3 regions of the Agrobacterium sp. 5Ca39 genome follow, and region 3 is predicted to be linked to each of the others. Evidence: riboswitches for the same ligand, from Rfam matches in the RefSeq annotation. Region 3 holds a riboswitch; each other region holds the start of a gene.
What was found. Region 3 has a riboswitch for thiamine pyrophosphate ahead of ACZ47E_RS17095 (ABC transporter permease). Riboswitches for the same ligand answer to the same signal wherever they lie in the genome.
Positions count from the first base shown of each region.

Region 1 (4,486 bases), on a different replicon from region 3:
GAGACAGGCCTTTCGGAAGGGTCGAGCGTCGTCACGTCCCGTCCGCCGATCATCACGCGGCCGGAATCCGGCAACTCGAAACCGGCAACGAGGTTAAGCAGTGTCGATTTTCCCGAACCGGATGCACCGACGACAGCGGTGACCTGCCCCTGCGGAAACGCACAGTCGAGGTCGAAATCCTGCGTTCCAAGCCGCAGCCTGACCCTGTCAAGCTGCACTGCGAAATCGTCGCCCTTCATGTCATCGCCTCTGCCGCTTTTGCCTGCTCCGGTTGTGAATGTCGCGATACGCCGGTTGCAGCAAGCAACAGGCAGACCACACCGAGAAGAAAGGCGTAACCGGCGGCATCGTTGGTCCGGTAGCTGCCCATATTGCTATAGACGAGCCACGGCAAGGTGACAAAATTCTCTGAACCGAACAGGGCAACCGCGCCGAGATCGCCAAGCGACAGGGCCATCGCGAAGGAAAATGCCATGGCCAGCGGCCGCCACAGGACGGGCAGATCGGCGAACCGCAGCCGCGGCAGACCCTGAAGCCCGAGGCTGGCGGAAAGTCGGCCGGTGCGGAGAAAATGACTGGTGACGGCCGGCTCCAGCACCCGCATGGCAAGCGGCAGGGCCATCAGCATGTTGATGAGCGCCACGAGAACCGGGGCATAAACAGCGACGTCACCGAAAGGCCGCAAGAGAAGGAACCATCCGCTTCCGAGCACCACGGGCGGAACCAGCAGAACCAGAGACGATCCCGCGCCGAGAACGCTGGACAAGAGGTGAAGAGGCCGCGCGGCCCGCCGTTTCGCGCTGACCGCCTGACGTGCGCGGATGATCGCCATGCTGACGATGATCACGAAAATTGCCGAGAACGCGGCAATCCCAAGACTTGTCGTCGCCGCGCGCAGGAAGACCGGTGCTGTGATGAGGCGCGGCAGGTCTGCCTGGACCCCCGAGAAGACAATGGCGACCAGCGGCAGTCCGATCAACAGCACCGCGGAAACGATGATTAGACCATCCCACAGGCGGGCCGCCGCCCGGCCCGCATCGAAACGGCGCACAGGCCGGCCAAGTGAAGCGATTTCCGCTTCCGGCGACGGCAGGAAGGCCAGAAGGCCGAGCAGGGCCGCGGTGAGGACGATCTGCAGAACCGAGAGCGCGATCGCCCGCTGCGGATCGAAATCGAACCGCAGCGCCTGGTATATAGCGACCTCCAGGGTGGTCGCCGCCGGCCCGCCGCCCAGAAGGAGCACGAGCGTAAAACTGGTGGCGCAAAGCATGAAGATGAGGCCGGCGATACCCGGAACAAGCCGGGACACGGCCGGCCATTCGACAAAACGGAAAACCGAGATCGGCCCCATGCCGAGGCTCGCCGCCATGCGCCAATATTCGCCCGGAATACGCTCCAGCCCGGCCAGCAACAACCGGACGGAAAGCGGCAGATTGAAAAACACATGAGCAATGAGGATGCCGGAAAGACCGTAAATGCTGAAAGGTTCTTCCGCGCCGGCGAAAACAAGAAGCGTATTCAAGACACCCTGCCTCCCCCAGATGGTAATGATACCGAAGGCGCCGACGATCACCGGCAGCCCCATCGGCACTGCCATCAACCGGATGATCCAGATCCTTCCCGGAAACTCCCGCTGCCGGGAGAGTGCCAAGGCCACGGGAAGACCAAGAATGATGGAAAGAAGGGTGGAGAGCGTCGCCTGATAAACCGTGAAGCGCAGAATACGCAATGTATAAGGGTCCAAAATGCCGGAAGCGGATGCACCCGCATCAAAGGACAGAAGCGCAAACACGGCGAGCGCCATGAACAGGAAAACGGCGGCAAAAGCCGCCGTCCCGAAAATGATTGACCGCCGGTAATCGCGACGCAGCATCATGCGTGGACGCGCCTCTTCTTCAATTCATGCTCATGGCCGTCAGCCATTCGTCTATCCATGCCTTGCGGTTTTTCGCGACCTCTTCCGGCTGCATCAGGAAAGTCTTCTGCGGCACGACGAGCCTGGAAAAGGCCTCCGGCAGGGGGGCGGAGGTTGCCGCAACTGGCATCATCCAGTTGTTTTCGGGAATGGTATCCTGAAAACCGGAGGTGAGGGTGAATGCGAGAAACTGCTTTGCAAGATCCTTGTGCGGCGCGTTTTTGAGAAGGCCTGACACTTCGATCTGGATGTAATGTCCTTCGGAGAAAGCTGCGGCCTGATAACGATCCGTCTTTTCGGCGACCATATGATAGGCGGGCGAAGTCGTGTAGGACAGCACCATCGGCACCTCCCCCTTGGTGAAGAGCCCGTAGGACTCCGACCAGCCCGGCGTAACGGTAAGGATCCGCTTCCTGAGCTTTGCCCAGGCTTCCGGCGCCTGGTCGCCATAAACCGATTTCACCCACAGAAGCAGCCCCAGTCCCGGCGTCGAGGTGCGCGGGTCCTGAATGGCTATCTTCTGGGCGGGGTCGCCTTCCACGAGTTCTTTGAGGCTCGTTGGTGGGCTTTTCAGCGTCTGGGTGTCATAGACGATAGCGAAATGGCCGTAATCATAGGGAACGAACACATCGTCCTCATAGCCGCCGGGTACCTTGGCCGCTGATGCATCAACGCCGCTGACATCGAAAAGGCCGGTCTGTTTCGCCTCCGCGACCAGATTTGTATCAAGTCCCACGACGACATCCGCCTTGGACCCCGGACCTTCCAATTTCAGCCGGTTGAGAAGCGCCACGCCGTCCGCCACGCCGACAAAATTGACGGTGCAAGCGCACACCTTCTCGAAAGCTTCCTTTATTTTGGGACCGGGCCCCCATTCAGAAACAAAGCTCTCATAGGTGTAGACCGTCAGTTCCGGTTTTTCCTGCGCAACTGCGAAGCCGGGCAGAAGCATGGAAACGGCAATAATGGAATTTACAAAAATACGACGGCGCACGAATATCTCCTCAAAACGAGGAGGGAAATAGCCGCCTGCATGAAAGCCGTCTAATCCCTCCGCCGGTATGAACCGGATCAGGTTCTTCGGGTTGGCAAGCCTCTCAGCCTTTTGCGCCCAAGCGCGAAAGACACCCCGTTAGATCAAGATAATGGTGTAGTCCCGCAGACCCGTCTTGGCAAGATGGCTGCCATCAACCCTGCTGCGCCATGTGCACCAGTTCCCAGACGTGGCCGTCGGGATCCTGAAAACTGCCTGCATACATGAATCCGTGATCCTGAACGGGTTTCCAGTGGCTGCCGCCTGACGCGAGCGCTGCCTCGATCATACGGTCGATTTCCTCCCGGCTTCCGGCGGAAAGACAGGTCAGTACCTCGGTACTCCGCTTGGCGTCGGCGATGTCGCCGTTGATGAAATCACGGAAACGCTCTTCCTGAAGGAGCATGACGAAGATGTTCTCCTCGACAATCATGCAGAGCGTGCGGTCATCGGAATATTCCGGATTGAAGGTGAAACCCAGTGTCGTGAAGAAGGCTCTCGATGTCTCGATATTCTTGACGGGCAGGTTGACGAAGATCATGCGCATGGTGTTGAACTCCTCCGAACCGGGACAGCAAACGGCATTTCCGCGGTCCTGTCAAAGGCGGATGGCGGGGCGGCCGGAAAGATCGTCCTCAGCCTTCCAGTTCCTCGCGCAGCATCTCCAGCTCCAGCCACTCCTCTTCCATGGCCTCAAGTTTTTCGCGCAGCTTTTCCATTTCCTGCGCCAGCTTGTTGAAGGCCGCCTGATCCTTGGCGAAGAGTTCCGGGTCGGCCATGCGCTGCTCGCGTTTTGCAATCTCTTCCTGCGCCTTCTCCATCTCCTTGGGGAGATTTTCGAGGGCGAATTTCTGCTTGAACGAAAGCTTGGCCTTGGCCTTTCCAGGCTCCTGCGAAGACGGGGCTGAAGGTGCGGCTTTCGCCTTTTCCTGTCTCTCAGCTTTTCGTTTCTCTTCCGCAGCTCCCTTGCGCTGCGCCATCATATCCGAATAGCCACCGGCATATTCGATCCAGCGTCCGTCCGGTTGATCGGGATTGGCCGGCGCGATGGTGGAGGTGACCGTACGGTCAAGAAAATCACGGTCGTGGCTGACAAGGATGACCGTGCCGGAAAAACCGGCCACGATCTCCTGCAACAGATCCAGCGTTTCGATATCGAGATCGTTGGTCGGTTCGTCGAGAATCAGAAGATTGGTCGGCCGGGCGAGAATACGCGCCAGAATGAGCCTTGCACGCTCGCCGCCGGAAAGGTTGCGGATGGGTGTGCGGGCCTGTTCCGGCTGGAACAGAAAGTCCTTCATATAACCCGTGACATGCTTCACCTCGCCATTGACGAGAAGATTGTCGCCCCGGCCGTCGGTCAAATAATGTGCGAGCGTATCGTTGGGATTGAGCTCCTCGCGCTTCTGGTCAAGCGTTGCGATCTCGAGATTGGTGCCGAGCTTGACCCAGCCGCTGTCTGGTTCAAGCTGGCCGGTGAGCATCTTCAGCAACGTTGTCTTGCCCGCGCCATTCGGTCCGACGAGACCGATGCAATC
Region 1 covers NZ_AP026436.1:2,351,456-2,355,941, forward strand. Annotated here, with positions in the region: gene ACZ47E_RS11620 (thiamine ABC transporter ATP-binding protein) at 1-239, opposite strand, end outside; gene thiP (thiamine/thiamine pyrophosphate ABC transporter permease ThiP) at 236-1,876, opposite strand; gene thiB (thiamine ABC transporter substrate binding subunit) at 1,896-2,909, opposite strand; TPP riboswitch at 2,947-3,057, opposite strand; gene ACZ47E_RS11635 (VOC family protein) at 3,103-3,495, opposite strand; gene ACZ47E_RS11640 (ABC-F family ATP-binding cassette domain-containing protein) at 3,584-4,486, opposite strand, start outside.
Region 1: another riboswitch for thiamine pyrophosphate. It lies ahead of thiB (thiamine ABC transporter substrate binding subunit); the one in region 3 lies ahead of ACZ47E_RS17095 (ABC transporter permease).

Region 2 (4,486 bases), on a different replicon from region 3:
GTGGCGTCCTTCTCCAGCCGGCAGCTATCACCTTCGACTTCGATTGCGCAGATGGAGTTACGCAGATTTCCGCCGATGCCGCCTTCGGTGGTGGCGGAACCGAGCAGAAGCTGTTCGCCGGCGACGCGGCGCATGAAGTCGGCGTGCCATGCGCTCGCCTCTCCATGTTCCACAAGGCTCGACAGTTTGATGTGGTGCATGGCGAAAATCATCGCCGTTGCCGAACAGGCCTGCCCAAGCCGGGCGCAGATATCGGCGATTTCCTGAAGGGAGGCGCCTTCGCCGCCCAGCAGTGAAGGGACCTGTATGCCGAGCAGACGTTCCTGCCTCAATGCATCAACGGCTTCCTGCGGAAAGCGGCCGGTGACATCCACCTCGTCCGCATATTTGGCGGCAATTGCCGCGACACGGCCCGCGCGCGCGGACAGCGTTTCATCCTGCGGCGCGACGGTGACGTTCATCAGGCTGCCTCTTTACCATCGAGAATGAGTTTAACAGTGTCTTCAATGGCCTTGATGCTGGCGAAAGACTTGCGGTTCAGCAGATTGTCCGGGAATTCGATATCGAATGCTTCTTCGATGCCGAGCATCAATTGCACCGATGCAAAGGAAGAAAGGCCCGCCGCGTAAAGATCGGCTTCATCTGCAATCGTATCGACGGGGGTTGGAAGCTGGCCGAATTTTGCCAGTATTTCACGTATAGTCGCATTCATTCCGACGTATCTCCCATGAATTTCACATCAGGATGGTTTGTGCTTATGGTTACGTTGCAAACGATAATATTCGCCTAAACCGTTAGGTTAATTACAACTAACGGCAGCATGCGCCATTCCCGCACCTTTGCCAAGCATGGATCGCCGGTCTTGACAAAAGCCTGAGGGTGTTTTTTGCTGGGGCCATTCACCAGGGGTGTCCCGTCAAGGGGCTGAGATTCTGCTTTCATGCGCAGTGACCCGTTGAACCTGATCCAGTTCATACTGGCGTAGGGACGGTGCAAAGACCTGATGTCGGGCGGCGCATGGCGCCGCGTTTCGGCACACAGGTATTTTCCATCATTCCGGCTCGAACTGGGTCTCCACTGTTAAACTTTGGAGCCTCAAGATGAATATCGCTGCCAAGACTATACCGCTCGTCGTTACAACCGGCCCGCATGCCGCCTCCACGAAAATCCATAAGCCGGGCGTTTTGCATCCGCATATCCGCGTACCGATGCGCGAGATCGCAGTGCACCCGACGGCGGGCGAGCCGCCGGTCACGGTTTATGATTCCTCAGGTCCCTATACCGACCCCAACCATCCGGTCCTGATCGAAAAGGGTCTGCCGCGTCTGCGTCATGACTGGATCGTCGCGCGCGGTGATGTCGAGGCTTACGAGGGTCGGCACGTCAAGCCGGAGGATAACGGTTTTGCCACAGGCGAACGCCTGACGCCTGAATTTGGTGTACGTCATCAGCCGCTGAAAGCGACGGCGGGCAAGGCGGTGACGCAACTTGCCTATGCGCGGGCGGGCATTATCACGCCCGAAATGGAATTCATCGCCATTCGCGAAAATCTCGGGCGCGAGGCAGCGAAGGAGAAGCTCGCGCGTGACGGTGAGAGTTTCGGCGCGCATATTCCTGATTACGTCACGGCGGAATTTGTGCGTCAGGAAGTGGCGTCGGGCCGCGCCATTATTCCAGCCAATATCAACCATCCGGAACTTGAGCCGATGATCATCGGCCGCAATTTTCTCGTCAAGATCAATGCCAATATCGGCAATTCCGCCGTCACCTCCTCAATGGCGGAAGAGGTTGAGAAGATGGTCTGGGCCATCCGCTGGGGTGCGGATACGGTCATGGACCTTTCGACCGGCCGCAACATCCACAATATCCGCGAATGGATCATCCGTAATTCGCCGGTTCCGATCGGAACCGTGCCGCTTTATCAGGCGCTGGAGAAGGTGAACGGCATTGCCGAAGACCTCAATTGGGAAGTGTTCCGCGATACGCTGATCGAGCAGGCGGAGCAGGGTGTGGATTATTTCACCATCCATGCCGGCGTCAGGCTGCATTACATACCGCTCACCGTCAACCGCGTCACCGGCATCGTCTCACGCGGCGGCTCGATCATGGCCAAGTGGTGTCTTCATCACCACAAGGAAAGTTTCCTCTATGAGCATTTCGACGAGATTTGCGACATCTGCCGTGCTTACGATGTCTCCTTCTCGCTGGGCGATGGCCTGCGTCCCGGCTCGATCGCTGACGCCAATGATGCGGCGCAGTTTGCGGAGTTAGAAACGCTGGGTGAGTTGACGCAGATCGCTTGGGCAAAGGATTGCCAGGTGATGATCGAAGGCCCCGGCCACGTGCCGATGCACAAGATCAAGGAGAATATGGACAAGCAGTTGAAGACCTGCGGCGAAGCGCCCTTCTATACGCTTGGGCCGCTGACCACGGACATTGCGCCCGGTTACGACCACATCACGTCCGGCATTGGTGCTGCAATGATCGGCTGGTTCGGGACCGCCATGCTCTGCTACGTTACGCCGAAGGAACACCTCGGTCTGCCGGATCGTAATGACGTGAAGGTGGGTGTCATTACCTACAAGATCGCCGCTCACGCCGCCGATCTTGCCAAGGGTCATCCGGCCGCACAGGTGCGGGACGATGCGCTGTCGCGTGCAAGGTTCGAGTTCCGCTGGGAGGATCAGTTTAACCTGTCGCTCGATCCCGATACGGCTCGGTCCTTCCATGACGAGACGCTGCCGAAGGAGGCGCACAAGGTTGCGCATTTCTGCTCCATGTGCGGACCGAAATTCTGCTCGATGCGGATTTCCCACGATATCCGCGCCGAGGCGCAGAAGGAGGGGCTTGAGGCCATGGCCGCGCGCTTCAAGGAAGGCGGTGAGCTTTACATGCCGCTTCCGACGCCTGCGAATGCCGAATAAAATGCACGTCCTTGTCAAGGGAACGGGGGTCGCCGGTTTGACGGCGGCCTTCGAACTGGCGCGGAGGGGCGTTGTTGTCGAGGTGTCGGAGCGCAATGCCGAGCCTTCTCGTGGAGCGTCGTTTTATGCCGGCGGCATGCTGGCTCCCTGGTGTGAGCGCGAAAATGCGGAGGAAGCGGTCCTGACGCTTGGCAAGGTGGCGCTTGACTGGTGGGACGAGGCAACTCCCGGCCTTGTGGTTCGCAATGGCACGCTGGTCGTCGCGCCAGCACGCGACAAGGCAGAGCTCACGCGTTTCGCATCGCGGACCAGCGGTTATCGCTGGGTGGATGAGGGCGAGATCGCCGCTCTGGAGCCCGATCTTGCGGGTCGCTTCCGCTCCGGGCTCTATTTCCCGGGCGAGGGGCATCTCGATCCGCGTCTCGCGCTGAAATCGCTGCATGAGCGGCTTTCTATCATGGGTGTGCGGTTCCACATGGGCATCCCTGTCGATGAACGATTGTTCGACCGGGCGGTGGACTGCACCGGAGCTGCGGCAGTGGGAGAAATTTCCAACCTACGCGGCGTGCGTGGAGAGATGCTCTACCTCGCTACGTCGGAGCTATCCCTCTCCCGTCCCGTCCGGCTGTTGCATCCGCGCATTCCGCTTTACATCGTCCCGCGCGAGTCTGGCCGCTTCATGGTGGGCGCGACGATGATCGAGACGGAGGATGCCGGGGCCATTTCCGTCCGTTCGATGATGGAGTTCCTGAATGCCGCCTATGCCGTGCATCCGGCTTTTGCGGAAGCTCGGATCATCGAATCCGGCACGGGTGTGCGTCCTGCTTATCCCGACAATCTCCCCAAGGTCATGCAGGACTGCCGGACCATTTTCATCAACGGCGCGCACCGGCACGGCTTTCTGCTTTCTCCGACCATGGCGCGGCAGGCGGCTGACATCATTCGCCAAACTTTCTCAGAAGGAACAGGATCATGAAACTTCTTGTCAATGGCGACGAGCTTGATCTCGCCGCCGAGACGCTGGCCGGCCTGCTTGCCAGCCTCGAATACGAAGGCGATTGGCTGGCGACGGCGGTGAATGGCGAACTGGTGCATTCGGAAGAGCGCGCCGATTATCAACTGAAGGATTTTGACCGCGTCGAAATTCTCTCGCCGATGCAGGGAGGCTGAGCCATGCTGATGCTTTATGGCCGTGAGGTCTCGTCCCGTCTTCTCCTTGGTACGGCGCGGTACCCATCCCCCGCCGTGCTCGCGGATGCGGTCCGGGCCAGCAACACGGATATTCTGACGATTTCGCTGCGCCGGGAAATGGTGGGCGGCAGGAAAGGCGGGCAGTTTTTCGAACTGATCCGCGAACTGGATCGAAACGTCCTGCCGAATACGGCTGGCTGCCACACCGCCAAGGAAGCCGTGCTGACGGCAAAGATGGCGCGCGAGGTGTTTCGCACCAACTGGATCAAGCTGGAGGTCATCGGCCATCACGATACGCTGCAGCCCGATGTCTTTGCGCTTGTGGAAGCCGCGAAAATCCTCTGCGACGATGGTTTTGAGGTCTTTCCCTA
Region 2 covers NZ_AP026436.1:2,194,852-2,199,337, reverse strand. Annotated here, with positions in the region: gene ACZ47E_RS10935 (acyl-CoA dehydrogenase family protein) at 1-461, opposite strand, end outside; gene ACZ47E_RS10930 (acyl carrier protein) at 461-712, opposite strand; TPP riboswitch at 895-1,006, shown strand; gene thiC (phosphomethylpyrimidine synthase ThiC) at 1,101-2,924, shown strand; partial or broken gene thiO (glycine oxidase ThiO) at 2,926-3,928, shown strand; gene thiS (sulfur carrier protein ThiS) at 3,897-4,094, shown strand; gene ACZ47E_RS10910 (thiazole synthase) at 4,098-4,486, shown strand, end outside.
Region 2: another riboswitch for thiamine pyrophosphate. It lies ahead of thiC (phosphomethylpyrimidine synthase ThiC); the one in region 3 lies ahead of ACZ47E_RS17095 (ABC transporter permease).

Region 3 (4,486 bases):
TGACTTTTTCAAGGATTTCGGCGGCCTGCGTGGTCGTGGGGAAAGGGATTGTCATGGCTGCTGTAGCTCCACGGCGACTTCGTCCGCCGCCGGCGCCTGCTTGATGAGCTGCATTTCCTGCATGAAGGCGCCAAAACGCGCATAGCGGGCGCGGTCGAGTGCGGCAGGGCGCTTGGCAAAACGCGGCACTGTGTCGAAGAAAGCCTGCTTATTCAGTGCGTCATCGAGATTGGGATAGGCCTTGATGAAAAGCTGCCAGGATTCCTGCGGGTGATTGGTGATGAAAATAGCGGCCTGTTCCACGGCGGAGAGGAAACGCGGCAGGCGGCTGTCTGTTGCGAGATCGCGATGGGTGACGAAGATCAGCTCGTCATAGGCCGGAACACCATGTTCCTCGGGAAAGAAGGATCGGCCTTCGTGGCCCTCGAGCTTCATCTGCGTCAGTTCGAAATTGCGGAAACCGCCGAGCGTGGCGTCCACCTTGCCGGCGATGAGCGATGGCGACAGGGAGAAATTGACGTTGATGAGTTCCACATCGTCTTTCGTCAGACCGTCCTTTTCCAGCATGCGCTTCAACATGGCATCCTCGAAGCCGGATACGGAAAAACCGACTTTCCTGCCCTTCAGGTCCTTCAGGCTTTTGATCGGTCCGTCAGCCAGCACGGTGACGGTGTTTAGCGGCGTTTCGACCAGTGTGCCGAAACGGACGAGCGGCAGGCCGGCATCGTGGTCGAGATAGAGGTTGGGCTGGTAGTGCACGCCGATATCGGCCTGTTTTGCCGAAACGAGGCGCGGAACGGCGGAAGGATCTGCCGGAGGAACAAGTTCAACTTCGAGCCCCGCATCCGCAAAAAGGCCCCGCTCTTTCGCGATGACCATCGGCGCATGGTCGGGGTTCACGAACCATTCCAGCAATACCGTAAGCCTGTCGGCCGCCTGTGACTGAACGGGGGCAAATATGCTTGTCGCCGCGACGACGAAAGAAAGAAGAGTTCGCTTCATGATGCTGAAAGTCTCCGTAAATACCCGAAAGGAATGGTGTGTTCTGTTTCCCTGGCCCAGGGCGCCAGATGGGCGGTGGCGCGATCCACCGCCAGTCGCAGCAGCACCGCCATGATGGCGAGTATCGCCATGGCGGCGAACATCGTGTCGGTCTGCATGCGGGCGTTTGACTGGATCATCACGAATCCAAGCCCTGCCGATGCGCCAACCCATTCGCCAATGACAGCGCCCAGCGGTGCGAGGGGTGCGGCCACCCGCAGCCCGGAGATAAGCGAAGGCAGTGCCAGTGGCACGCGCAACCGGGTGAGAACCTGCCAGTGGCTTGCCTGCGTCAGCGAGGCGGCATCGAGAATGGCGCGATCCGTCCGGTTGAGGCCATCGGTGAAGGAGGAGGCGACGGGAAAGAAGATGATGATCGCTGTCATCACCGCTTTCGAGGCCATGCCGAAGCCGAACCAGAGGACGAGGATGGGCGCCAGCACGAAGACCGGAAAGGCCTGCAAAACCAGAACCATCGGCCAGACGAGGCGACCGAGACGGGGGATTGCCGCGATGGAGAAAGCCACGAGAATACCGACCAGGACGCCGGCCGTCAGTCCAACGGCCATTTCGAGAAATGTAACCATGGCCTGCCCCAACAGGAAACCGGGGTGGCGCAGGAAGGCCGCGGCGACATCGGCCGGCGCCGGCAGGATATAACGGGGTGGGGAGAACAGCCATGTGCCTGCCTGCCAGAGAACAAGCAGGAGACCGACACCGTTCAACGCATGGGCGGCACGCATGAGCCGAACCTCAGACGCAGACGCACCGGGTGCGACGGACAAAAACTTTCAGCATCATCATTCGGTCTCCACACGTGACAATCGCGGAGATCAGGACAAAGCGGAGAAGAGAAAGGGCAGCGCCTCAAAGGCGCGACAGTTTCCGTTCCTACGCCGGCATGATCCGGATCAGGTTCAAGGGTCCGGCTCAACGCCATCTCAGCACCGTCTGGTGCTCCCCTCGGAATGGGTCGGAAACTGTCGTTTTTTTAGCTGGCTGTCAACGGCTCAGATGGTGCGGAGCTGTTCAAACAGGGTGACGTTGCCACTATCGGCGCGGTAGAAAACCGCGGGCCGGCCGAGTGGTGCTTCCACGGTAACCTCGTTTCCACCGCGATGATGCACGCCGCTCCACAGATGTACCCACTGGCCATCGCCCGGAAGATAGAGAGTGCGTTGCGCTTCTCCCGCTTTCCAGACAGGGGCCACCAGCATGTCGGGGCCATAGAGATAGCTGTCCTGAATGGCGTAAGTCTGCCGGTCATTCTCGTAATGCAGGAAAAGCGGGCGTTGCACCGGAAGCCCCGTCCTGGCCGCTTCGGCGGAGAGCGATTTCAGATAGGGGGCAAGCGCGACATAGACTGTCGTCATGCGGGCGAAATGGGCGAGAACCGCTTCATCCTGATCGATCTGCAGATTGTCACGCGGGCGGTTGCCCTCATGGGTGCGCATGACAGGCGTGAAGGCGGCCATCTCCGTCCAGCGCATGATGAGTTCCGCGGTGCGGACATTGCCGAACAGGCTGGTGTAACCGCCGATGTCGGAATGGTGATAGGCATTGCCCATGAGGCCGGATGAAAGCGCGCCGCAAATGACGGTGACAAGCCCATCATGACGGGAGAAGTCGACCGACTGGTCACCGCCCCAGATGAGGGGGCAATGGGCCTGCACTCCGGTGAAGCCTGCGCGCATGAAGAACAGCGTTTCGCCGGTCTTGTCGCGGCTTTCGACGGCTTTTGCATTGACCTCGGCCCACAGGGTGGGCCATGCATTGTGCATCAGCTTAGCGTCGACACCGTTGAAGAGCGTTATATCGATCGGAAGATATTCGCCGAAATCAGCCATCCACCCGGAAAGGCCGAAATCCAGCATGTTCTTGCCGATGATTTCTTCGGCAAACCAGTCGGCGGCAGCCGGATTGGTGAAATCGACCACGCCGCAATCGAACTCGCCGAAATCCACCAGCGCCGTTTTCCCTTCCGCATCCGTTGCGAAATAACCGGCCTGTTCGGCCACCGGGAAAAGCGGGCCGTCAACGCAGAGATAGGGGTTCACGTACCCCAGAAAACGGATACCCTGATCGGCAAGCTCGGCGATCTTCTGGCGCAGATGCGGATAACGGGTTTCGTTCGCCTGCCAGTCCCAGAACAGGCGTGCGCCGAAGGATGTCTGGCGAAGCCCCACCCAGTCCTCACACCACAGGCCCGACACCTGCGTTCCTGCTGCGCGGATTTTCTCCAGCCGCGCAAACGAATTGACGCCATCCTTTAATCCAATGATCGCGCCATTATATATCCATTCCGGCATTTGCGGCTGCCGTCCAAACCGTAGGGACAGCGCGGAGACGATATCGGTGAAACTGTCGCCGGCCAAAAATTCGATCTTCTCCGGGATGGCCCAGATTTCGATCTCGTGGAAATCGCCATTGCGGAAATCGAAGACCGAATAGGCGCTCGTTTCCACATGCAGCGCGTATCTACGCGACGAGAGATAGGTCGGCTGCGGATAGTTGGTGTTGTAATAATCACCGCCTGCCTTGCCGTTGACGTCAGACTTGAAGGTGATTTCGGTGGTCTTGTCGCGGCCAACGCCGGGCTCGGAGGTCCAGAGCGGAAAGCGCCGGCCGCGCATGTCGAAATAGGACATCTGCTCGCCGCCGCCCCAGACATGCTCGTCCGTTTCCGCAAAGACGCGCAGCCAGAGACGGTTGATGGTCTTGTCCAGCGCTGTCAGCAGGATGGCATTGCTTTCGAGTGTCAGGCGAAGGCGAGGGGTCTGTCCCGGTGCGGAGGAAAGCGTGACGCTGTCGCCGCTCACCTCGGCGTGGCGCAGGGCGGTTCGTTCGATGACGTAGTCTTCGATATCGAAATTGCCGCGATACATATCCATCCGCTCTTTGCCGAAACCGGCGAATAGGGCCGGCTCGTCGGGCGAATGGGAAAGGATGGTGCGGTTACCGATCGCAAGCGTAAATCCATCGTGGGTCTTTTCGAAATGCATGACTTAACCTTTTAGCCCTTGAGACCACCGGCGGTGAGGCCAGAGACAACCCGTTCCTGGAAGATGACGATGAGGATCGCGACCGGCACGATACCGACCACCAACGCTGCCGAAATGACCGGCCAGGGGAAAGCGAACTCCCCCTGATAAAGCTGGATGCCAACGGGCAGTGTGCGTAGCGCAGGGTTGGAATTGAAGGAAAGCGCCAGCAGGAACTCGTCCCAGGCATTCACGAAGGCAAGGATGCCTGCGGTGAAAACACCAGGCGCGCAAAGCGGCACGACGACCTTGAACAGTGCGCCGATGCGGGTGCAGCCATCGATCATGGCAGCGTTTTCGAGATCGCGCGGAATACTTTCGAAGAAGGAGACCAGCATCAAGGTGCAGACCGGCAGCGACAGCACCGTGTAGGGCAGGATCAGCGCCGTCCAGCTGTTGAGCAG
Region 3 covers NZ_AP026437.1:723,361-727,846, forward strand. Annotated here, with positions in the region: gene ACZ47E_RS17085 (hydroxyethylthiazole kinase) at 1-55, opposite strand, end outside; gene ACZ47E_RS17090 (ABC transporter substrate-binding protein) at 52-1,002, opposite strand; gene ACZ47E_RS17095 (ABC transporter permease) at 999-1,784, opposite strand; TPP riboswitch at 1,913-2,015, opposite strand; gene ACZ47E_RS17100 (alpha-glucosidase) at 2,052-4,043, opposite strand; gene ACZ47E_RS17105 (carbohydrate ABC transporter permease) at 4,055-4,486, opposite strand, start outside.